3 regions of the Halomonas sp. HNIBRBA4712 genome follow, and region 1 is predicted to be linked to each of the others. Evidence: predicted binding sites of a transcription regulator. Region 1 holds the regulator's gene; each other region holds the start of a gene.
What was found. Region 1 encodes sigma-54, which starts transcription at its own class of promoters, with help from an activator protein. Its sites were predicted from a motif close to TGGCACNNNNNTTGCTNT; they were not measured.
Positions count from the first base shown of each region.

Region 2: the regulator sigma-54 is predicted to act here: its motif matches at 2,573-2,590, upstream of glnL (nitrogen regulation protein NR(II)).
Region 3: the regulator sigma-54 is predicted to act here: its motif matches at 2,120-2,137, upstream of ACGK9R_RS11650 (amino acid ABC transporter substrate-binding protein).

Region 1 is NZ_JBIFXR010000002.1:462,752-470,555, forward strand. It holds gene mlaD (outer membrane lipid asymmetry maintenance protein MlaD) at 1-117, opposite strand, end outside; gene mlaE (lipid asymmetry maintenance ABC transporter permease subunit MlaE) at 134-934, opposite strand; gene ACGK9R_RS06580 (ABC transporter ATP-binding protein) at 934-1,755, opposite strand; gene ACGK9R_RS06585 (KpsF/GutQ family sugar-phosphate isomerase) at 2,021-3,007, shown strand; gene ACGK9R_RS06590 (KdsC family phosphatase) at 3,082-3,612, shown strand; gene lptC (LPS export ABC transporter periplasmic protein LptC) at 3,630-4,253, shown strand; gene lptA (lipopolysaccharide transport periplasmic protein LptA) at 4,256-4,747, shown strand; gene lptB (LPS export ABC transporter ATP-binding protein) at 4,758-5,507, shown strand; gene ACGK9R_RS06610 (RNA polymerase factor sigma-54) at 5,613-7,028, shown strand; gene hpf (ribosome hibernation-promoting factor, HPF/YfiA family) at 7,109-7,417, shown strand; gene ACGK9R_RS06620 (PTS sugar transporter subunit IIA) at 7,422-7,804, shown strand, end outside.
Region 2 is NZ_JBIFXR010000001.1:144,048-151,851, forward strand. It holds gene glnA (glutamate--ammonia ligase) at 427-1,833, shown strand; gene ACGK9R_RS00755 (DUF4124 domain-containing protein) at 1,936-2,457, shown strand; gene glnL (nitrogen regulation protein NR(II)) at 2,657-3,715, shown strand; gene glnG (nitrogen regulation protein NR(I)) at 3,712-5,142, shown strand; gene ACGK9R_RS00770 (YqiA/YcfP family alpha/beta fold hydrolase) at 5,178-5,693, opposite strand; gene ACGK9R_RS00775 (entericidin A/B family lipoprotein) at 5,696-5,830, opposite strand; gene ACGK9R_RS00780 (VOC family protein) at 6,030-6,554, opposite strand; gene ACGK9R_RS00785 (heme-binding protein) at 6,556-6,975, opposite strand; gene ACGK9R_RS00790 (hypothetical protein) at 7,692-7,804, shown strand, end outside.
Region 3 is NZ_JBIFXR010000005.1:165,343-173,146, forward strand. It holds gene speE (polyamine aminopropyltransferase) at 1-824, shown strand, start outside; gene ACGK9R_RS11645 (amino acid ABC transporter substrate-binding protein) at 922-1,947, shown strand; gene ACGK9R_RS11650 (amino acid ABC transporter substrate-binding protein) at 2,200-3,225, shown strand; gene ACGK9R_RS11655 (amino acid ABC transporter permease) at 3,306-4,496, shown strand; gene ACGK9R_RS11660 (amino acid ABC transporter permease) at 4,513-5,613, shown strand; gene ACGK9R_RS11665 (amino acid ABC transporter ATP-binding protein) at 5,674-6,402, shown strand; gene ACGK9R_RS11670 (histidine phosphatase family protein) at 6,399-6,998, opposite strand; gene phnD (phosphate/phosphite/phosphonate ABC transporter substrate-binding protein) at 7,147-7,804, shown strand, end outside.

The sequences.
Region 1 (7,804 bases):
TTGCGTCGGCGCCGACAGCGACAGCCCGCTGACCCTCAGGCCCAGAAACACGAGCCCGACAATCCCGGCCAGCATGAATAGCCCAACGCCGAACTCCATGGTTTTACTGCGTCTCATCAACGTGCTCCCACAATCAAAGGCCGCCGAACATTACGGCGGTAAGTACAAAATCGAGACCCAGCACCGCCAGCGACGAATAAACGACGGTGCGCGTGGTAGCGCGGGAAATGCCCTCGGAGGTGGGCACCAGGTCATAGCCCTGGAACACCGCGATCCAGGTCACCACCAGCGCAAATACCAGGCTCTTGATCATGCCGTTGCCCACGTCAGAGACGAAGGCCACACTCGCCTGCATGTTGCTCCAGTAGGAGCCTTCGAACACGCCCAGCCACTCGACGCCGACCAGATAGCCGCCGTAAATACCCACGACGCTGAACCCTACGGTGAGAATCGGCAACGCTACGAAACCCGCCCATAGCCTGGGCGCGACCACGCGCTTGAGCGGGTCGACCCCAATCATTTCCATGCTGGTAAGCTGCTCGGTGGCCTTCATCAGACCGATCTCTGCGGTCAGCGCGGAGCCGGCGCGCCCGGCAAACAGAAGCGCGGCCACCACCGGCGCCAGCTCTCTCAGAAGCGACAGCGCCACCATCTGCCCCAGCGCCTGTTCAGCGCCGAAATCGACCAGAATAGTATAGCCCTGAAGCGCCAGCACCATGCCGATGAAAAGCCCGGAGACAAGCACGATGGCAAGCGAAAGCACGCCAACGAAGTGCATCTGACGCACCCAGAGCGCGAACCCCGCCCGCGAGGGCACGCCAACGCTCGACTGGGCGAGAAACGCCCCGGCCCGGCCCAGTGCCTCGACCGTATCGCACCCCTTGCGCCCCAATCGGGTAATGAAACCAGCGCTTCGCGTGAATAGTGACTGCATCAAGACGTCCTTTCAGAGGGCGCGCCCTCCAGCATGTCGCGATAGAAGCTCGCCCCGGGGTAGTGAAACGGCACCGGCCCGTCCGGCTCGCCGTGCATGAACTGGCTCACCCGCGGATCCTGATGGGTATCGAGCGTCGCCGGGGTGCCGTGAGCGACGACCTGGCCGTCAGCGATCAGGTAGAGATAGTCGGCGATGCTCAAGGTCTCCTTGATATCGTGGGAAACCACCACCGAGGTCAGCCGCAGCGCCTCGTTGAGCCGTTTGATCAGCTGCACCAGCACGCCCATCGAAATCGGGTCCTGGCCGACGAAGGGCTCGTCATAAAGCACGAGCTCCGGGTCCAGCGCAATCGCGCGGGCCAGCGCCACGCGCCGGGCCATGCCGCCGGAGAGTTCGGCGGGGCTGAGCTCGCGCGCGCCGCGAAGGCCGACGGCCTGGAGTTTCATCAGTACCAGATCGCGGATCATGGCGTCCGGTAGATCGGTGTGCACTCGAAGCGGAAAAGCGACGTTCTCGAACACGTTCAAATCCGAGAACAGCGCGCCGCTTTGAAACAGCATCCCCATGCGCTTTCTAAGCGCGAACAGCGCCTTGCGCGACAGCGTGTGCACGTTCTGACCATCGATCAACACCCGCCCGCGATCCGGCGTAAGCTGGCCGCCGATCAGCTTCAGAAGCGTCGTTTTACCCGTGCCGCTGGGGCCCATGATAGCGGTCACCTGCCCGCGCATGATGCGCATGTTCACGCCGCGAAAGATATCGTGTTCGCCGCGGGAAAAGTGCAGATCCTCGATTTCAATGAAAGGCATTTCGGACATGAGTGGACGAACCCTCCTCCAGGATACAAGGCGAGCGAACCATCGCTAACGTAGGGGATGCGGGCTCATCTAAACCGGCAATCAAAAAAAACAGTGTTTTCGAATCATAGCGAACAATCCACTTTAACGCTACCGCCTACCCTCTTCACGCTTTGGTGTCAGACGTTTAGCGCGCCAATTGGACTATTTGAAATGGCCGTACCTTTGCCCGCTCGCAAAATGTTATTCTTGCCCGCTCACTCGCGACATCTTCAATGAGGCCTTCATGCCAGCGTCACTTGGCTCTCAAAGCACCCTGCGCGAAAGCGCCCTGCGCACGCTCTCGATCGAGCAGGCCGCCATCGGCGAGCTTCAGGAGAAGCTGGATGAGCAGTTCGACCACGCCTGCGCGCTGATTCTCGCCTGCCACGGACGCGTGGTGGTCACCGGCATGGGCAAGTCCGGCCACATCGCTGGCAAGCTCGCCGCCACGCTCGCCAGCACCGGCACGCCGGCGTTTTTCGTCCATCCCGGCGAGGCGAGCCACGGCGATCTGGGCATGATCACCCGCGCCGACGTGGTGATCGCACTCTCCAACTCCGGCGAAACCGCCGAAGTCACCGCTCTATTACCGCTGTTGAAGCGTTTGGGCGTACCGCTGATCAGCATGACCGGCCGCCCCCACTCCACGCTTGGCACCCACGCCGACGCTCACCTCGACAGCGGCGTTGCGCGCGAGGCGTGCCCGCTCGATCTCGCCCCTACTAGCTCGACCACCGCGGCGCTGGCGCTCGGCGATGCGCTGGCGGTGGCACTTTTGGAGGCGCGCGGCTTCACCGCCGAGGATTTCGCGCTGTCGCACCCCGGCGGCAGCCTGGGCAAGCGTCTGCTTTTACGGGTGAAGGATTTAATGCACAGCGGCGAGCGCCTGCCGGTGGTCGCGCTGGGCAGCCCGCTACGCGATGCGTTGCTGGAAATTACCCGTCAGGGGCTCGGTTTCACCTGCGTGATCGATGAACAAGGCCGCCTGGCCGGCGTCTATACCGACGGTGACCTGCGCCGCACCCTCGATGAACATCACGATCTTCGCGATGTCAGCGTCGATGCGGTCATGACCCGCCCTGGTAAGCGCGTGCGCCCGGAGATGCTCGCCGCCGAGGCGGTGCGCCTGATGGAGGATAGCCGCATTACCGCGCTGGCAGTCGTGGATGAGCACGAGCGCCCCGTCGGCGCCCTGCACATGCACGACCTGCTCTCGAGCGGCGTAATCTAAGCGCTCGGGTCGTCCTCGCACGACGCCTTGCATCACTACTTTCTTTACTTTTTGACAGACCCACTGGAGAGACCATGGCCGTACCCGACGCTTTGAATGACCGCCTTCGCAACGTTCGCCTGCTCGCCATCGATGTCGATGGTGTGCTCACCGACGGCCGCCTCTACTTTCAGGCCGACGGCATCGAAATCAAGGCATTTCACACCCAGGATGGCCACGGCTTGAAGCTCTTGAAGCGCGCGGGTTTTCATGTAGCGCTGATTACCGGGCGCGACTCGCCCATGGTCAGCCAGCGCGCCGCCGCGCTCGGGATCACCCACGTCCACCAGGGCGTCGAGGACAAGCTCGCCACTCTGAAGGCGCTCTGCTCGCGGCTGTCGCTCGAGCTTGACCAGGTCGCCTACTGCGGCGACGACCTGCCGGATCTCAAATGCATCAAGCGCTCCGGCGTCGGCATCACCATGCCCAACGCGCCGGATTACATGCATACCCACGCCGACTGGATCACCGATGCCCTCGGCGGTCACGGCGCGGTGCGTGAAATCTGCGATACGCTATTGATGACCCAGGGCCACTGGGACGCCGTCATGGACACCTATCTTTAACCGACCGAGGAAACGCGATGCCGGGCTCGACGGCAGGACGCATCAAAAAGCGCCTTTGGATGCCTGCGCTAGTGATTGCGCTGGGCGCCTGGCTCGTATGGCTCGACCCGGGCGGGCGCGAGGCCCTCGAGGTCGACCCCGAGGTGCAGCGCGAAGAGCCGGGGCACGTGCTCGATAACGCAAGGCTGACGCTTTTCGACGACACCGGCGCGGTGTCTCAGCGCCTCGAGACGCCGCAGCTTATTCACACGCCCCAGCAGGCGCTGACCGAAATCGAGGCGCCAGAGGCCACCCTGTTCGATTCCGAACAGCGCCAGTGGCTGGCCAACGCCGATCGCGGCATACTGCAAAACGAGCGCCAGACGCTGGTAATGGAGGGCAATGCCCGCCTGCTCGCCCCGGATGAAGGGTGGCAGCTCGATACCGAGCGTTTTGTCTACGACGGCCGCGAGCGCCACGCCTATACCGAGGCGCCCGCGCTTTTACAGCAGCCGCCGCAGCGTATGAGCGCCGAGCGCATGGATGTCTGGCTCGACGAAAGCCGGGTGCGCATGAGCGACAATGTGCGCGGTACCCACCCACCGGTGCCGGCTCGGCCCACGACCGATTCGTCCCCCCAGGACCTCAACCCTCAGGAGTAATCATGCACGCTTATTTTCGCATCGCACTGCTCGGCCTGGCTCTGCCGCTGACCGCTCTGGCCCAAACCAGCCAGGCGCCCGTCGAAGTGGAAGCCGACCGGCTCGATCTCGACCAGCGTGCAGGCACCGCGGTCTATTCCGGCAACGTCAACATTCGCCAGGGCGAGATGCAGATTCGCGGCGACCGCGTCGAAATCACCCGTAACGACGCTGGCGAGCTGTCGCAAGCTACCGCCACCGGCGAGCGCGCCTACCTGCGCAACCAGCTCGAAGGCGAGCCGGCGCCGATGGAGGGCTGGGCGCGGCGCATCATCTATCACGTCAGCGAGCGCCGGGTCGAGTTGATCGACCAGGCCGAGCTCACCCAGCGAAGCGACCGCTTTCGCGGCGGGCGGCTCGAGTACTTCATCGACCGCGAAGTGGTGCAGGCGCGCTCCGACGTTAGCGGCAGCGACAACCAGCGTATCCGCATGACGCTGCAGCCCGCACAATAGGAGAGCCACCGTGTCGAGCACTACATCCGAGGCGGTAAAGACGCTTCACGCCCGCCATCTGGCCAAGAGCTACAAACGCCGCCGGGTGGTGAAAGACATCAACCTTGAAATCGAACAGGGCAGCGTCGTCGGACTTCTGGGCCCCAACGGCGCGGGCAAGACCACGTCGTTTTACATGATCGTAGGGCTGGTCAAGGCCGACGCCGGCTCGGTCGGCATCGACGCGCTGGATTTATCGAAGGCGCCGATGCACGAGCGCGCCAACGCCGGGATTGGCTACCTGCCCCAGGAAGCATCGATCTTTCGCAAGCTTTCGGTGGCCGACAACATTCTGGCGATTCTGGAAACGCGCAAGGATCTCGACCGGCACGCCCGCCAGGAGCGCCTGGAGCAGCTACTGGAAGATTTTCATATCACCCATATTCGCGACAACCTCGGCATGAGCCTCTCCGGCGGCGAGCGTAGGCGGGTGGAGATCGCCCGGTCGCTCGCCACCGACCCGGCCTTCATTCTGCTCGACGAACCCTTCGCCGGGGTCGATCCGATCTCGGTGGGCGAAATCAAATCGATCATCCTCGCGCTCAAGGCGCGCCACATCGGCGTGCTGATCACCGACCACAACGTGCGTGAAACCCTGGACATCTGTGATATCGCCTACATCGTTGGCGACGGCCACATCATCGCCAGCGGCAACGCCGATGCCATTCTCAACAACCAAAAAGTGCGCGAGGTCTATCTGGGCGCGGACTTTCGCCTCTAACCCGGTGTCAAACATAAAGTTCCGTTTACTGGCATATTTATTGCACTTGCGTCTTAACGCCACTCGCTCTAGTGTGGAGCTTTACCCGTAACGAGTGGTTCTTCGATGGTCATGAAAGCTTCCTTGCAGCTGCGGGTAGGCACGCAGCTGACCATGACACCGCAACTGCAGCAGGCCATTGCCCTGCTGCAACTCTCGACGCTGGATCTGCGTCAGGAGATTCAGCAGGCGCTCGACGCCAACCCACTGCTGGAGCAGGAGGACGAGTTCGGCGAGGAACGCACGGTCGAAACCGCGGAAACCGAGTGGGAAGAGCACATCCCCACGGAGCTTTCGACGGACAGTGAGTGGTCCGACACTTACCAGGACATGGCCGGTGCCGGCGCCTCTTCCGAGGGCCCGGATTTCGAGCGCCAGGCGGCGGGCCAGAGCCTGCAGGGCCATCTCCTATGGCAGCTGGCGATGACCGACGTCACCCCGCGCGACTATGCCATCGCCGAGAGCCTGATCGACGCGCTGGATGCCAACGGCTACCTGACCCAGCCGCTCAACGACATTCGTGAAGGGCTCAAGGCGCAGGGCCTTGACGGCTTGAGCCAGCGGGAAGTGGAAAACACCCTGCTGCGCATGCAGCAGTTCGAACCCACCGGCGTCTTCGCCCGCGACTTGCGCGAGTGCCTGATGCTACAGCTCGCAACGCTCCCCGACGACACCCCGCTGCTTATGCAGGCCAAACGCCTGGTGCGCCAGTTTCTCGAGGCGCTGGGCAAGAACGACCTGCGCCTTCTAAAGCGCCGCCTGAGCCTCGATGACGAGCAGCTCGACGAGGTCATCGGGCTGATTCGAAGCCTCGACCCGCGTCCGGGCAGTGCCTTTGGCGCCACGCACCAGAGCTATATCACGCCGGACCTGGTGGTGCGCCACGACCAGGAGGGCTGGCACCTGGAGCTCAACCCGGAGGCCCTGCCCAGGCTTCGCGTGCAGCCGGATTACGCCAGCCTCATCAAGCGCGCCGACAAGAGCCAGGACAATCAGTTTCTAAAAGAGCACCTGCAGGAGGCGCGCTGGCTGATCAAGAGCCTGTCGAGCCGTAACGACACGCTGTTGCGCGTCGGCCGTGAGATCATCACCCGCCAGATCGGCTTTCTCGAGCAGGGTGAAGAGGCGATGAAACCCTTGATACTGGCCGATATCGCCGAGGCGGTGGAGATGCACGAGTCGACGATCTCGCGGGTCACGACGCAGAAATACATCCACACCCCCCGCGGCGTGTTCGAGCTCAAGTACTTCTTCTCAAGCCAGGTGAGCGGCCAGGACGGCGGTGACAGCCACTCGAGCACCGCGATCCGCGCTCGGCTCAAGAAGATGATTCAGGATGAAACGCCGGGCAAACCCCTGTCGGACAGCCACCTGGTGTCGCTGCTCGAAAAAAGCGGCATTAACGTTGCCAGGCGCACCGTGGCCAAATACCGCGAAGCGATGGGCATTCCCTCTTCCAGCGAGCGCCGGCGCCTGCGCTAGGCGAAACTTGTCGCCGGGGCTTTGCAATGGCGGAAAAAGGGTTACAATCGAAGTACAGTCCTGGCTAAAGGAGCACGCCAATGCAAGTGAACATTACGGGCCATCACCTGGAACTGACCGACGCCTTGCGTGACTACGTCAACGAAAAGCTCGAGCGTATCGAGCGCCACTACGACAACATCACCACCGTTCAGGTGACGCTGTCGATCGAAAAAGAGCGTCAGCAGGCCGCTTGCACGCTCCACGCCGCCGGGGCCGATCTTCACGCTGAAGCTCAGGACAACGACATGTATGCCGCCATCGACGCGCTTGCCGACAAGCTCGACCGCCAACTGGTAAAACACAAGGAAAAAGCACAGGCCCGCGCCCAGGGCGCCGGCGTGCGTTGAACCAATGACCCTGGAAAGCATACTCCCCCCGGAACGCGTGCTGTTCGACGTCCCCGGGGGCAGCAAAAAACGCGTGCTGGAGTTCTTCAGCACTTTCATCGCCCAGAATACGCCCAGCCTCGACAGCCAGGAAGTCTTCAGCCGGCTGATTGGCCGCGAGCGTCTTGGCAGCACCGGCATCGGCAACGGCGTGGCCATCCCCCACGCCCGAAGCCCACACTGCAGTGCGCCGATCGCGGGCTTTCTAAAGCTCGCCGAGCCGGTCGACTTCGACGCCATCGACGGCGACCCGGTGGATCTCGTGTTCGTACTGCTGGTGCCGGAAGAGGCGGACGACACTCATCTTGCGCTTTTGGGTCAGGTCGCCACTATCATGAATGACGCCGG
Region 2 (7,804 bases), on a different contig from region 1:
CACTATTTTGGTTCATTAAAGCTGTTTTATGTTTGTTATTGGTGCATTGGATGGCCGTTTATTGAGGCGATCGAGCATCGAAGCGCGGGAACGCAACATTGCGGCGCAGCCTGAAGAATGAAAATTGTTTTCCAAAACAGTTATTTGATATTGGGCCATGCCATATTGGTGCAAAGTTGGCACGCTACGTGCTTTAACAAAGGTAACGGCTGGCGTCGTAGGCAAACGCGTTCGAGCGTGCTACAACGATAGCCGGTTCATTTTACCGCCGGTCCCGGGCGCGACAGCTCAAGGCGCTCCACGCACCGTGCGGATCCACTGTTGTATCGACAGTCGTATCAACAGTGGCTGTATCAACAATACGTTTAATCGATCGCTTAACAGTAGTCGCTTTAAGCCACGCTCATACCGGAGACGGAGAACAGTATGTCAGCCAAGACGCTCGCGCTAATCGAAGAACATGAAGTCAAATGGGTAGATCTGCGTTTCACCGATACGCGCGGTAAAGAGCAGCACGTCACCGTACCGGCACGGGACGTGGACGAAGAGTTTTTTGAAAACGGTCAGATGTTCGATGGCTCCTCCATCGAAGGCTGGAAGGGCATCAACGAATCCGACATGATCCTGCGCCCGGAAGACGGCAGCGCCTTCCTCGACCCCTTCACCGAAGACTCTACCCTGATCCTGCGCTGCGACATCATCGAGCCAGCCACCATGCAGGGCTACGATCGTGACCCGCGCTCCATCGCCAAGCGCGCCGAAGCCTACCTTGAGTCCACTGGCCTTGGCGACACTGCCTTCTTCGGCCCGGAGCCCGAGTTCTTCATTTTCGACCAGGTTCACTGGAAAACCGACATCCAGGGCTCGATGTTCAAGATCTCCTCGGAAGAGGGTGCCTGGGCAACCGACAGCGACGTGGAAGGCGGCAACCTCGGCCACCGTCCGCGCGTGAAGGGCGGCTACTTCCCGGTGCCGCCGGTCGACAGCTTCCACGATATCCGCGGTGCGATGTGTAACACCCTGGAAGCGATCGGTCAGACCGTCGAAGTCCACCACCACGAAGTGGCGAACGCCGGTCAGAACGAAATCGGCGTCAAGTTCAACACCCTGGTGAAGAAGGCCGACGAAGTTCAGGAAATGAAGTACGTGATCCACAACGTGGCCCACGCCTACGGCAAGACCGCGACCTTCATGCCGAAACCGCTGGTCGGCGACAACGGCTCGGGCATGCACGTGCACCAGTCGTTCTGGAAGGATGGTGAAAACCAGTTCGCTGGCGACGAGTACGCGGGCCTTTCTGAAATGGCGCTCTACTACATCGGCGGCATCATCAAGCACGCGCGCGCCCTGAACGCTTTCACCAACGCTTCGACCAACTCCTACAAGCGTCTGGTGCCGGGTTTCGAAGCGCCGGTCATGCTCGCCTACAGCGCGCGTAACCGCTCCGCCTCGATCCGTATTCCGTACACCGCGAGCCCGAAAGGCAAGCGTGTCGAGACTCGCTTCCCCGACCCGACCGCCAACCCGTACCTGGCGTTCTCCGCCATGCTGATGGCGGGCATCGACGGCATCAAGAACAAGATCCACCCGGGTGACGCGATGGACAAGAACCTGTACGACCTGCCGCCGGAAGAGGGCAAGTCCGTACCCACCGTGGCCTCGAGCCTGGACCAGGCGCTGGAAGCACTCGACGCCGACCGCGCGTTCTTGACCGAAGGCGGCGTGTTCACCGACGAGATGATCGACGCCTACATCGAGCTCAAGATGGAAGAAGTGACCCGCATGCGCATGGCCACGCATCCCATCGAGTTCGACATGTACTACAGCTGCTAAGTACAGCTGCCAGGTACAGCTGGCAAGTACGGCTGCTAATATCACCGCGAGGTGTATTGGCTCGAAACCCCGCCTCGGCGGGGTTTTTTTATGGAGGCCGTGATGCAATCGAATCGTTTTATTGGGGCACTGCTTTTCCCGGCACTGATGGTCGCGGCGCTTGCCGCCGGCCCGGCCCTGGCGCAAACCGTCTACCGCGTGGTCGACGAGACCGGGCGGGTGACCTACACCGACAACCCGGAGCGCGGCGGCGAGGCCGTTACGCTTACGCCGCTGCCGAGCGTGCAGAGCGCCCTACCCCCGGCCGCCACACCTGCCCGGGGGCGCCCGGGCCAGCCTTTCATGCCCTATGACCGCTTCGTGATCGAAAGCCCGCCCACCGGGGCATTGCTCAGGGATTCGATGACGCCGGTGGATGTGCGCGTTCAGCCGCCGCTGCGTGAGGATCACCAGATTCGGCTGCTGCTCAACGGCGAGGTGAGCCAGTCGGCGCTTCATAGCGAGGCGTTCTGGCTGACCGGGCTGGCCCAGGGCCAGCACCGGCTGGAAGCGGAACTGCTCGACGCTCAGGGCCGCGTGCAGCACCGCACTGAAGCGGTGAGCATCACCGTCAGCGCTCCCTGATATGCACTAAAATAGTGCATTGGCAGCGCGCCTTCGCTACGCTGCCGCGCGCTTTAGCTCCCAGGCGCGCAAAAGCCGTGCGTGAACGCCGTGCACGGCGGCATTGCTGCACGATTGGCGCGCTTTTTGCAGCTCCACCTTTGTGCGCCGCGCAACCCGGCGCCGATTCATGCACTTCAAGGGCTCTTCAGGACACGCCATGTATCAGCGTTTACTCGAACATCTCACCACCGCCGTGCTGCTGCTGGATGGTGAACTGCGCGTTGGCTGGATGAACCCCGCCGCCGAGGCGCTGCTGGCGGTGAGCATCAGCCGGGTGAAAGGCACGAGCCTGGATACGCTGTTGGGCTGCGGTGACAGTGTCGATAACGTGCTGGCCAAGGCGCGCGACGCCTTTCACCCTTACACCCAGCGCGAGGCGCGCATTACCCCGCTCAACGGCGAGCCGCTGACCGTGGACTACACGGTTACGCCGCTCTCGCCCGATGAACTGCTGCTGGAGGTGGAGCCGCGCGACCGGCTGATGCAGATCTCCCGGGAAGAGGCGCTGACCACCCGCCAGGAGACGATCAAGGTGCTGGCGCGTGGCCTGGCCCACGAAGTGAAGAATCCGCTGGGCGGCATTCGCGGCGCCGCGCAGCTGTTGGAGCGCGACCTCGACGACCCGGCGCTGCGCGAATACACCCATATCATCGTCGAGGAGGTCGACCGGCTGAAGGATCTGGTCGACTCCATGCTGGGCCCCAATCGCATCACTCGGCACGCGCCGGTCAATATTCACAAGGTGCTCGAGCGGGTGCGCGCGCTGCTGCTGGCCGAGCATCCGGGCATCACCATCACCCGCGATTACGACCCGAGCCTGCCGGAGCTCTCCGGCGACGAATCACAGATGATTCAGGCGGTGCTGAACGTGGCGCGCAACGCCGTTCAGGCCATGACCGAGGCCGAGACCGAGGCGCCGGAACTGATTCTGCGCACTCGCGCCAAGCGCCAGTTCACGTTGGGCGCCGAGCGCCACCGGCTGGTCAGCGAAGTGGGGTTGATCGATAACGGCCCCGGCATTCCCGAGCCGTTGATGGCCACGCTGTTTTTCCCGATGGTATCCGGCCGCGCCGAGGGCAGCGGTCTGGGGCTTTCCATCGCTCAGTCGATTCTGCATCAGCATCACGGATTGATCGAATGCGACTCACAGCCAGGACGGACCGAGTTTCGTCTTCTAATTCCGTTGGTTAATCACATTACCGGAGACGCATCATGACTGAGGCGGCACACACCGACGTATCACGGGTCCTCATCGTCGACGACGACCGCGCCATCCGCTGGGTGTTGGAGCGCGCGCTCGCGCAGCCGGATTTACAGGTCGAATGCATCGAGCGCGCCGATAACGCCCTCGACGCGCTCTTGAACAACCCGCCGGACGTGCTGGTCACTGATATTCGCATGCCGGGTATCGACGGGCTGGACTTGATGGCGCGGGTACGCGCCGCGCACCCGGACCTGCCGGTGATCGTGATGACCGCGCATTCGGATCTCGACAGCGCCGTGGCCTCCTATCAGGGCGGCGCCTTCGAGTACCTGCCCAAGCCCTTCGATGTCGACGAGGCGCTGGCGCTGGTGCGCCGCGCGGTCGCCCATGCCCGCGAGCGCCAGCGCCCGGTCAGCGTGCCGGAAGGGCTCAACGCCGAGATCATCGGCGAGGCGCCGGCGATGCAGGAGGTGTTTCGCGCCATCGGGCGGCTGTCGCATTCGCATATTACGGTGCTGATCAACGGCGAGTCCGGTACCGGCAAGGAGCGCGTCGCCCAGGCGCTGCATCAGCACAGTCCGCGGGCAGGCAAGCCGTTCATCGCCCTGAACATGGCGGCGATCCCGCGGGATCTGATCGAATCCGAATTGTTCGGTCACGAAAAGGGCGCCTTTACCGGCGCCAACGCTCAGCGCCAGGGACGCTTCGAGCAGGCCAACGGCGGCACGCTGTTTCTCGACGAGATCGGCGACATGCCGGCGGAGACCCAGACGCGGCTCTTGCGCGTGCTGGCCGATGGCGAGTTCTACCGCGTGGGGGGGCACACGCCGGTCAAGGTGGACGTGCGCATCATCGCCGCGACCCACCAGAACCTGGAGTCGCTGGTCGACGAAGGGCGCTTTCGCGAGGATCTCTTCCACCGCCTGAACGTCATTCGCGTTCATCTGCCCAAGCTCGCCGAGCGGCGCGAGGACATTCCGCGCCTGACCCACCACTTTCTTGCCGAGGCCGCCCGCGAGCTCGCCACCGACGTCAAGGTGCTGACTCCGGAGACCGAAACTCACCTCACCAAATTGCCCTGGCCCGGCAACGTGCGCCAGCTCGAGAACATCTGCCGCTGGCTGACGGTGATGGCTTCCGGACGCGAAATTCTGATCGAGGACTTGCCGCCGGAGCTGCGTACGCTCGGCGCCGCGCCGGAAGGCGCCCACGGCGACTGGCGCACCGCCTTTCGCGGCTGGGCGGATCACGCCCTGGCCGAAGGCCATACTCATCTACTGGAGGAGGCAGTGCCGGACTTCGAGCGCATTCTGATCGAAACCGCGCTCAAACACACCGGCGGGCGCAAGGGCGAAGCCGCCGAGCTTTTGGGTTGGGGGCGCAACACGCTCACCCGCAAGCTGAAAACGCTGCTACCGGCGCTGGCCGACGAGGCGTGAGGTTATTACGAGCCAAACTCGCACTCGGGGTTGGCTCACGCTTTCTGGCACAGCGCCAGAAAGCGCTCGAAGTCGGCGAGGATAGTGTCGAGGCTTTCGTGCAGGCGGTGGTCGTCATCGACCATGCGCAGTGAAAGCCGCTGACGGCGGGCGTGCTCGATGACCGGCTCGCAAGGCACCACGTCGTCGCGCCAGCCGTGAATGATATGCGTATGCCGGGCTTTGATCTCCACCGTCGTTTCCGGGTAGTCCGGCATGCCCAGCGCCGGGGCGAGTAGAAAGCAGCCCCGCACCGGGTGGCGCTGGCTAAGGGCCGCACTCAAGAAACCGCCCAGGCTCGACCCCGCCATGATGCAATGGGCGGGGTCGTCGCCCCGCGCCTTTAACGTGGCCAGCAGGTGCTCGAAGCGCGCCTGGTGGCTCGGCTGGTCGCGGTAGTCCATGACCACCGCCTCAACGTCCTCGCACTTCTCTACCACGCCCTTGAGCGCCTGTACCTTGAGCGCCTGAGGGCCGCTTTCGAGCCCGTGCGAGAGATAGACGTGGGTCAGCATCAATCCTCCGCGGCGTCCTGAACGACCCGGCCTCCCTGTTCGATATCGCGTCCCATTCCCTGGAACGTGTTGCAGCCGCTTACCAGAATAAGAGTCATCAACAGCGCAAAACCCAAAGCGATCGAGCGTTTCATTGGCGAGTACCTGTAGTGGCGTCAAACGAGTAAGGAGGTGCGTCGGCGCAGGGCAACCGGCCCGCCGGGCGATCCTGTCCTTACTTTAGCCAGCAATATGCGCTTTGGTAAGAGGAATTTATCGGCCAGGTAAAAGCAGCGGGGCGCGGGCAGTGCCCGCGCCCCGTGTGCCTGACAGGCTTCACGTCAGGCAGTAGGCTTACGCCTCTTTCGGTGGGATGAAACGGCGTTTGGTGGCCCCTTCCCGGTAGGTCATCTCGGAAGGCAGCTGCAGCATCTCCACCAGGCTGCCCCAGGGGGTGTGGAAAAACCACAGCTTGTTGCCCGGGCCGCTCTCGGCGTCGAAGCAGTCCTGGGGGCCTTCGAACATCGTAGCGCCGGCGGCTTTCGCCGCGCGGCCTGCCGCGTCGATATCGTCGACGACGATGGAGAAGTGGGTCAGGCCCAGCGAGCAGATCTGTGCCGGCTCGCCGGTCGGTTTGGAGACTTCGAACAGCTCCAGATTGGCGCCGCCGCCCATGCGCAGCATCGAGATGGCGCGCTGGGCGTTGTCCCTGGGCATACCGTTGATCGCACCCACTTCCTCACCGGACTGGTCGTCGGCGGACTTGGGCAGCACCCGGTAGAGGACATCGGCGTCGAAGGCCTCGATGAAGAACGCTTCCGCCTCTTCGATGTTGGGCACGGTCATGCCGACGTGCTCGATTCCGCGAACGTTCGCCATTTTAAAGCTCCTTGAAGGCAGCGACGGCGACTTCGGCCAGTTCCTGCTCCAGCGACTCAAAAGCGCCGGAAACCGACACGGCGCCCACGCTCTGGCCATTGACCTTCAAGGGCTCCGAACCACCCAGCGGAATCAGCCCCGGCATGTTGCCGATGTAATCCTGCTCTTCAGCGGCCATTTTGGAGAATTTGGTCAGCGGCTCTTCGAACTTCGCCGCCGAGATCGCCTTTTCGATCGCCCCGTTCACGCCGCCGGCGACGGCGCCGTCCATCCGGTGAAACTCCACCAGCCAGCCGCCGCGGTCGACCACCGCGATCGAGACCGGGAAGTCACGCTTCCTGGCCTCCGCCACGGTCGCCTCGATGATCGCATGGGCGCCAGCGGTGGTAATGCTTGCCCAGGTGTGGGTCTTCTCGCTCATGATGAAATCCTTTTATCAATTGAAGAATTACGCATGCAGGGTGGCTTGAGTATGGCCCCCTGCGGCACTCCTGGCCGTTACGGCGCTGCTAATTAAGCGCGCCCTGAAAAAGTAGCCGTGACAGTCACGCTTCGCCAGCCGACTAGCTGCGTCAACTTGTCATGGCCCTCAGGATTTAATGTCGCATGTGTCAGTTCTATACAGCGTGAGGGCGCCTGAACCCGGTAAAACGGGTTGTTCTTGAAAACCATTTTTATTTTAATTTTTTGAATTTAAAGACTTTTTGTATTTTTATAGCGATGTTGGCCTGATGAGTGCAGTTATTTATTCAGGAGTACCGTAATGATTCAACAAGCCATTATCGGTTTGAGCAGGCTACAGAACATACAGGATGGCAGGAAGCCGCTACTCAAAATGGATTTTTAAGGACGCTAGTCTGCTCACTCTTACCGGCGCACGGTGGCGCCGTCATCAAGGCCAGGGAGTGGCGACGATGCAAACCGGCCATTTCGGGTAATCGAAATGGCTTTTTTGCGTGTATGGGAAATTTCTAATGTATTGATATTTGTACGTATTTTGTCATGACCAAGGTTTGATGAAGAATCTGTATAGTATTTTATACGGATAGCGTTCCCGTTTTGGTCTATCCTCTGGGATACACCAATTCAGCGGCCATAAGACGTCAACGCACGGCCGCCTACTCAGGGACACGCGTCATGGCAATGGCTCTAATGTTCGTCATGTTTTTACTGTTTCTAGGTTTTTCCGCGGTGGGGGTGTACGTCGTTTTCAAGACGTCCTTTCTGACCCGCGAAGAGCTCGACGACAT
Region 3 (7,804 bases), on a different contig from region 1:
TGTTCGACAGCCACGGCAGCGCCTTCGCGCTGAAAATCAGCGAGAAGCTGCTCGACGTGCAGAGCGATTATCAGCATCTCGAGGTGTACGCCACCGAGACCTACGGCAACCTGATGGTGCTCGACGGCTGCGTGATGCTCACCGACCGCGACAACTTCCTCTACCACGAGATGATCGCCCATCCGGCGCTCTTCACCCACGAAGACCCGAAGCGCGTGGTGATCATCGGCGGCGGCGACTGCGGCACGCTGAAAGAGGTGCTGCGCCACGAAGGCGTGGAGAAGGTCACCCAGATCGATATCGACGAGGAAGTCACCAAAGCTTCCAGGCGCTTCTTTCCGGCGCTGGTCGAGTCCAATGACGACCCGCGCGCGGAGCTTGTGTTCGCCGACGGGGTGAAGTGGGTCGACGAGGCAGCAGATGAGAGTATCGACGTGCTGATCATCGACTCCACCGACCCGGTGGGCCCGGCGGAGGGGCTATTCAAGACCGACTTCCTCAAGCGCTGCCACCGGATTCTCAAGCCCGGCGGCGTGCTGGTGCAGCAGAGCGAGTCGCCGCTTTATCACTCGAGCTCGATCATTCGCGAACTGCGCGGCGACATGCTGGCGGCGGGCTTTCAGAGCGTAGCCACACTGCCCTTCCCGCAGCCGGTGTATCCCTCCGGCTGGTGGAGCGTGACGCTCGCCGGTAAAGGTGTGAGCGTTGAACGCTTTCGCGAGGAGGCCGCCGCCGACCACGAAATGCCGCTACAGTACTATACGGTGGACGCCCATCGTGGCGCCCTGGCACTGCCGCCGTTCATGCGCGCCGCGTTCGCCTGATATCGAGCGCCGCCAGTACGCTGACGAGGCCGGGCACTGCCCGGTCTTTTTTTGTCCTTTTCGCGGATCACACGAACTCTTCACAAGGGAAATAACAATGAACAACGTGTATCGATTCAACGGCGCAGCCGGTGTACTGGCGGCGGCGCTTCTTTTGCCGGGGCTTTCGCTTGCCAGCACTCTCGAGACGGTCAAGGAGCGCGGGTCGCTTCGCTGCGGGGTCAACGCCGCTCAGCCCGGCTTCTCGGCGCTGGACGACGAGGACACCTACCAGGGACTCGATACCGACATCTGCCGGGCGGTGGCCGCCGCGGCCCTGGGTGAGGGCGCGCGGGTGGAGTTCGTGCCGCTGGACTCCGTCGAGCGCTTCGCCGCATTGCAGTCCGGTGAAATCGACGTGCTCGCTCGCACCACCACCTGGACCTCCACCCGCGACACCACGCTGGGCATCCATTTCACCGGCGTTAGCTATTACGACGGCCAGGCGTTCATGGTGGCAAGCGACCTGAACGTGCAAAGCGCCCGAGAGCTCGACGGTGCGGCGGTCTGCACCCAGTCCGGCACTACCAGCGAGCTCAACCTCGCCGACTACTTCCGCCGCCACGGCATGGAATTCGACGCGGTGGTCTTCGATGCCCCGGAGCAATCGATCATCGGCTTCGAAGAGGGGCGCTGCGACGTGCTGAGCTCGGATGCTTCGCAGCTCTACGCCCAGCGGATGCAGCTTACGGATCCGGACATGGCGGTGGTACTGCCCGAGGTGATCTCGAAAGAGCCGCTGGGTCCGGCGGTGCGCCAGGGGGATGATCAGTGGTTCAACATCGTCAAGTGGTCGCTTTTTGCGCTGCTCAATGCCGAGGAGCTGGGCGTCACCCAGGCCAACGTGGATGAAAAGCTCGAGGACGAAAATCCCGAAATCATGCGGTTGCTGGGCCGTGACGGCGAGTTCGGCGAGGGCATGGGGCTCGAGGCGGACTGGGCGTATCAGATCGTCAAGCAGGTCGGTAACTATGGTGAGGTCTTCGAGCGCACCGTCGGCGCGGGCTCAGCGTTTAATATCGGCCGAGGCTTGAACGCCCTGTGGAAAGAGGGTGGCGTTCAGTATGCGCCGCCGATTCGCTAGGCTCGTTGCGCTATTTACCTGTTTTTGCTGAACGATTTTCAAACAGCTGTTTGGAAGGCGCCCCAAAAGAGGGCGCCGCGTAGCCGATTACGCACCGTTTTACAGCACCACTTTGGTCCTAACGTAGGCGCACTTGCGTTGAAAAGCGCTGAATGAGCCAACATGCCCTTTCTGGCATCTTCCTTGCTAGCGTTAGGGTGGCGTATATCGACACCTGTAACGATATTCCAATAACGAAGACGGGAAACCACCATGTTCAACAAGAAAAACGCGGTACTGCTGGCCTCCGCTGGCGCTCTCACCCTATCCGGCGTTGCGAGCGTTCAGGCGGACGTATTGGAAGATACGCGCTCACGAGGCGCCGTCCAGTGTGGCGTGAGCGACGGCCTGCCGGGCTTCTCCGCGCCAAACGACAGCGGCGAGTGGCAGGGGCTCGACGTCGACATCTGCCGCGCCGTCGCCGCTGCAGTGCTGGGCGATGCCGACGCGGTGAACTACATCTCGCTCAACGCCGTCGAGCGCTTCACCGCGCTGCAGTCCGGCGAAGTCGACGTACTTTCGCGCAACACCACCTGGACCACCACCCGCGACACCACTCTGGGCCTCAATTTCACCGGCGTGACCTTCTACGACGGTATCGGCTTCATGGTCAACCGCGATCTGGGCCTTAGCGGCGCTGACGAGCTCGACGGCGCGGCGATCTGTATCCAGTCCGGCACCACTACCGAGCTCAACGTGGCCGACTACTTCCGCGCCAACGACATGGCCTTCGATCCGATCGTCTTCGATACCTCCGAGCAGACCGTGGGCGGCTTCCAGTCCGGGCGCTGCGACGTGCTGACCTCCGATACCTCGCAGCTCGCCGCGCTGCGTATCCAGCTCGACGACCCGGACGGCGCCGTGATCCTGCCGGAGATCATCTCCAAGGAGCCGCTGGGCCCGGTGGTGCGTCAGGGCGACGACACCTGGTTCAACATCGTCAAGTGGTCGCTGTTCGCCATGCTCAACGCCGAAGAGTACGGCATCAGCTCCGAGAACGTCGACGAGATGATGGACAGCGAAAACCCGGACGTCGCGCGCATCCTGGGACAGGACGGCAACTACGGTGAAGGCATGGGCCTGGAAGCCGATTGGGCCTACAACATCATCAGCCAGGTGGGTAACTACGCCGAAAGCTTTGATCGCAACGTGGGTATGGACTCGCCGCTTCAGATCGAGCGCGGCGTCAACGCGCTCTGGAACCAGGGTGGCTTTCACTACGCACCGCCGATTCGCTAAGCGTCTCGCATGACCCCGGCCCGCCGCGCACCGCCCGGCGGGCCGTTTGATGGATTCTGCCGTACCGCGGAGACGCATTCATGTCAGCAAGACCGACCGCTCGCCCGGTGGGCCACAAGCCCCCCTTCTGGCGAGACCGCGCCAAGCGCGCGCTCATTTTTCAGGTGCTGGTGGTGGCCGCCGTTGCCGCCTTTCTGCTCTATATCGTGGGCAACACCCAGCAGAACCTGGCCGCCCGGGGCATCACCACGGGCTTTGGCTTTCTCGACAACACCGCAGGCTTCGGCATCGTTCAAAGCCTGATCGACTACTCCTCGCAAAGCACCTACGGGCGCACCTTTTTCGTCGGCCTGCTCAACACCCTGCTGGTGGGGGGTCTGGGGGTACTCGCGGCGACTATCATCGGCTTCATCGTCGGCATCGCCAGGCTTTCACCCAACTGGCTGATCGCCAAGCTGGCCGCCGCCTACATCGAGATTTTTCGCAACATCCCGCTGCTTTTGCAGATCTTTTTCTGGTACTTCGCCGTTCTACGTACGCTCCCGAGCGCCCGCGAAAGCTACGCCTTTGGCGAGATAATTTTCTTGAACGTGCGTGGGCTCTACCTGCCCGACCCGCTGTTCGAGTCCGGTTTCGGGCTGATTCCCGTGGCCTTCATCGTGGCACTCATCGCCAGCATCGCGCTGATCGTCTGGAACAAGCGCCGCCACGAGGCCACCGGTAAGCGCCTGCCCGCTTACTGGACCGCCTTCGGCCTTCTGCTCGGCCTGCCGCTTCTGGTGCTGGTGGCGACCGGCGTGCCGATCACCTGGGACGTGCCGGAACTGCGGGGCTTCAACTTCCGGGGCGGCGTCACCGTCATTCCGGAATTTCTGGCGCTGTGGCTGGCGCTGTCGATCTACACCGCCTCGTTCATCGCCGAGATCGTGCGCTCGGGCGTCCAAGCGATCTCCCACGGCCAGACCGAAGCCGCCCAGGCGCTAAGCCTGCCGCGCAACCTGATCCTGCGGCTAGTGGTCATTCCCCAGGCGATGCGGGTGATCATTCCGCCTCTCACCAGCCAGTACCTGAACCTGATCAAGAACTCGTCGCTGGCGACCGCGATCGGCTACCCGGATCTGGTGTCGGTGTTCGCCGGCACCACGCTGAACCAGACCGGCCAGGCCATCGAGGTCATCGCCATGACCATGGCGGTCTATCTGAGCATCAGCTTGACGGTATCGCTGTTCATGAACTGGTTCAACGCCCGCGTGGCGCTGGTCGAACGCTAGGCGAGGATGACACTCCATGATTCACAATAAAACCATGATCGAGCAGCGCCCGGCGCCGAAAAATACCATCGGCCCCGTAGCGTGGCTGCGCGCCAACCTCTTTAATGGCCCCATCAATACGCTCTTCACGCTAGTCGGCCTCTATGTTCTCTACCTGTTGGTGGTGCCTACCGTGCAGTGGGCGCTGATCGACGCTGACTGGGTGGGCACTACGCGCGAAGACTGCTCCCGCGAGGGCGCCTGCTGGGTGTTCATCAAGGCGCGCTTTACCCAGTTCATCTACGGGCTCTACCCACGCTCGGAGCTGTGGCGCGCCAACATCGTTTTCGTCGGCTTCTTCGCGCTGATCGCCTGGCTTGCCATACCGCGACTGCCTTTCAAGCGCTGGGTGGCGGTGTTTGCGCTGGTGGTGTTCCCGGTGATCGCGTTTGTTCTGCTCCACGGCGGCTATTTCGACCTGCCGCGTGTTCCCACCCACCGCTGGGGCGGGCTGATGCTCACGCTCTTGCTGGCGTCGGTGGGCATGATCGGGGCGCTGCCCATCGGTATCGTGCTCGCGCTCGGACGGCGCTCGAACATGCCGATCGTCAAGAGCTTCTCAGTGGTGTTCATCGAGTTCTGGCGCGGCGTACCGCTGATCACGGTGCTGTTCATGGCCTCGGTGATGCTGCCGCTGTTTCTGCCCTCGGAGCTCACCGTCGATCGGCTGATTCGCGCGCTGATCGGTATCACGCTGTTCCAGAGCGCCTACATGGCGGAGGTGATTCGCGGCGGGCTACAAGCGATTCCGCGCGGCCAGGACGAAGCCGCCGCCGCGCTCGGCATGACCTACTGGAAGCGCATGGGGCTGATCGTGATGCCCCAGGCGCTGAAGATGATGATTCCCGGCATCGTCAACACCTTCATCTCGCTATTCAAGGATACGACGCTGGTTATGATCATCGGCCTCTTCGATCTTCTCGGCATCGTGCAGGCGGCGCTTTCCGACTCGCGCTGGCTGGGTTTCTCGCTGGAAGGCTACGTGTTCGCCGCGTTCATGTTCTGGATTTTCTGTTTCAGCATGTCGCGCTATAGCCAGTACCTCGAGCGCCGGCTCAACACCGGTCACAAGCGTTAACGCCGCTTACCCAATAAGGACAATCCCATGAGCGAAGCAGCTTTGAACACCGAAGATCGAATGGTCGAAATGCGCGGCGTCAACAAGTGGTACGGCGACTTTCACGTGCTGCGTGATATCGACCTGGAAGTAAAACGCGGCGAGCGTATCGTGATTTGCGGGCCTTCAGGCTCGGGCAAATCCACCCTGATTCGCTGCATCAATCACCTGGAAGAGCACCAGCAGGGCGAGATCGTCGTCGGCGGCGTGCCGCTCACCCAGGACGTCAAGCGCATCGAGCAGGTACGGCGCAGCGTGGGCATGGTATTTCAGCACTTCAACCTTTTTCCCCATCTAAGCGTGCTGGAGAACTGCTGCATCGCGCCGATGTGGGTGCAGAAGAAACCGCGCCGCGAAGCCGAGGCCCAGGCGATGAAGTATCTGGAGCGGGTACGCATCGCCGAGCAGGCGAAGAAGTACCCGGGCCAGCTCTCCGGCGGTCAGCAGCAGCGCGTGGCGATTGCACGCTCATTGTGTATGCACCCGGACGTGATGCTGTTCGACGAGCCCACCTCGGCGCTCGACCCGGAGATGATCAAGGAAGTGCTCGACGTCATGATCGAGCTCGCCAACGAGGGCATGACGATGCTCTGCGTGACCCACGAAATGGGCTTTGCCAAAACCGTGGCGGACCGGGTGATCTTCATGGATCAGGGCCAGATCATCGAGGAGAACGCCCCGGAGCCCTTCTTCAACGACCCACAGTCCGAGCGTACCCGGCTCTTTTTGAGCCAGATCCTCGGTCACTAGGCGCTTTTGTCGACCAGCGTGATGCTGGCAGGCTCTAGCGGCGTCTGGTTGCGATGGCCGGTGAGCGGTTTGCCGGCTATCGCGGTCAGCAGTATCTGCAGCGGGTCGCCGTGGCTGACCAGCAGGATCGTCTCGTCCTCAAAGCGCGCTTCCAGCGCTTCGATCACCGCCTGCATACGGGCCGCGACCCGGGCGACCGGCTCGACCCCGTGCGAAGCGTGTTCGGCGTTGGAGTCATCGAGCACCCAGACGCCCTCGTAGCACGCCACTTTCTGACCGTCGAACTCGCCGAAATAGCGCTCGCGCAGGCGTTCGTCCTTTTCCACCGGCACACCCAGCGCCTTCGCCACACGCCCCGCCGTTTCGGTAGTGCGCAGAAAATCCGAATGCACGATGCGCGAAGGCACCGGCCAGGCCCAGTTTTCCACCACCTCGTCGAGCTGACGCTCACCGGTTGCGGAAAGCCCGAAGGCGTCGAGCCCGCGCTCGGGGGAGCTTACGATCAGCCCCTGCTCGTTGGCCTGGCTGTGGCCGTGGCGCATCAGCAGATAGCGGTTGCGCCAATGGTATAAGGTGCCCTGTAAAGTGCTTGACATACGTTTGTCACAAACCCTACGTTGAAGAAGTGTCGTTTTCGAAAAATAAACATTCAATGCGCAGAAACGAAACCATAACCCCGCCGCGCACCGCTGTAACGCTCAAAATCGCGCGTCGATCATAAGAATAACCGTTACCGAGGTTCTCATGACTATCCTGTCTTGTAAGTCTGCCCTTTCGCTGGCGGTGGCGCTTCCGCTTGCGCTGCTCTCCTCTACCGCCCTTGCCGAGTGCGAACGCGGTGATCTGGATACGATCTACTGCGATGAAAACGGCGACATGGTCGCCGACCGCCCCGCCGACGAGTCCGAGTGGGCCAATCCGGACACGCTGATCTTCGCTTATACCCCGGTCGAAGATCCTGCTATCTACTCCGATATCTGGCAGCCATTCATCGATCATTTATCCGAAGTGACCGGGCGCGACGTGCGCTTTTTCGCCGTTCAGTCCAACGCCGCTCAGGTCGAAGCAATGCGCAGCGGCCGGCTTCACATCGCCGGATTCTCGACAGGCCCTACGCCCTTCGCGGTAAATTTGGCAGGCGCGGTGCCGTTTGCGCTGATGGGCTCCGACGACGGTCAGTTCGGCTATACGCTGCAGCTTTTCACCCACGTCGACTCCGATATCGAAACCCTAGAGGATCTAAAAGGCAAGCGTGTCGCTCACACTTCGCCGACGTCCAACTCCGGTAACCTCGCGCCCCGCGCGCTGCTTCCGGAACTGGGGATCACGCCAGACGAGGACTACGAAGTCGTCTACTCCGGCAGCCACGACCAGTCCATGCTGGGCGTGGTCGCGCGCGACT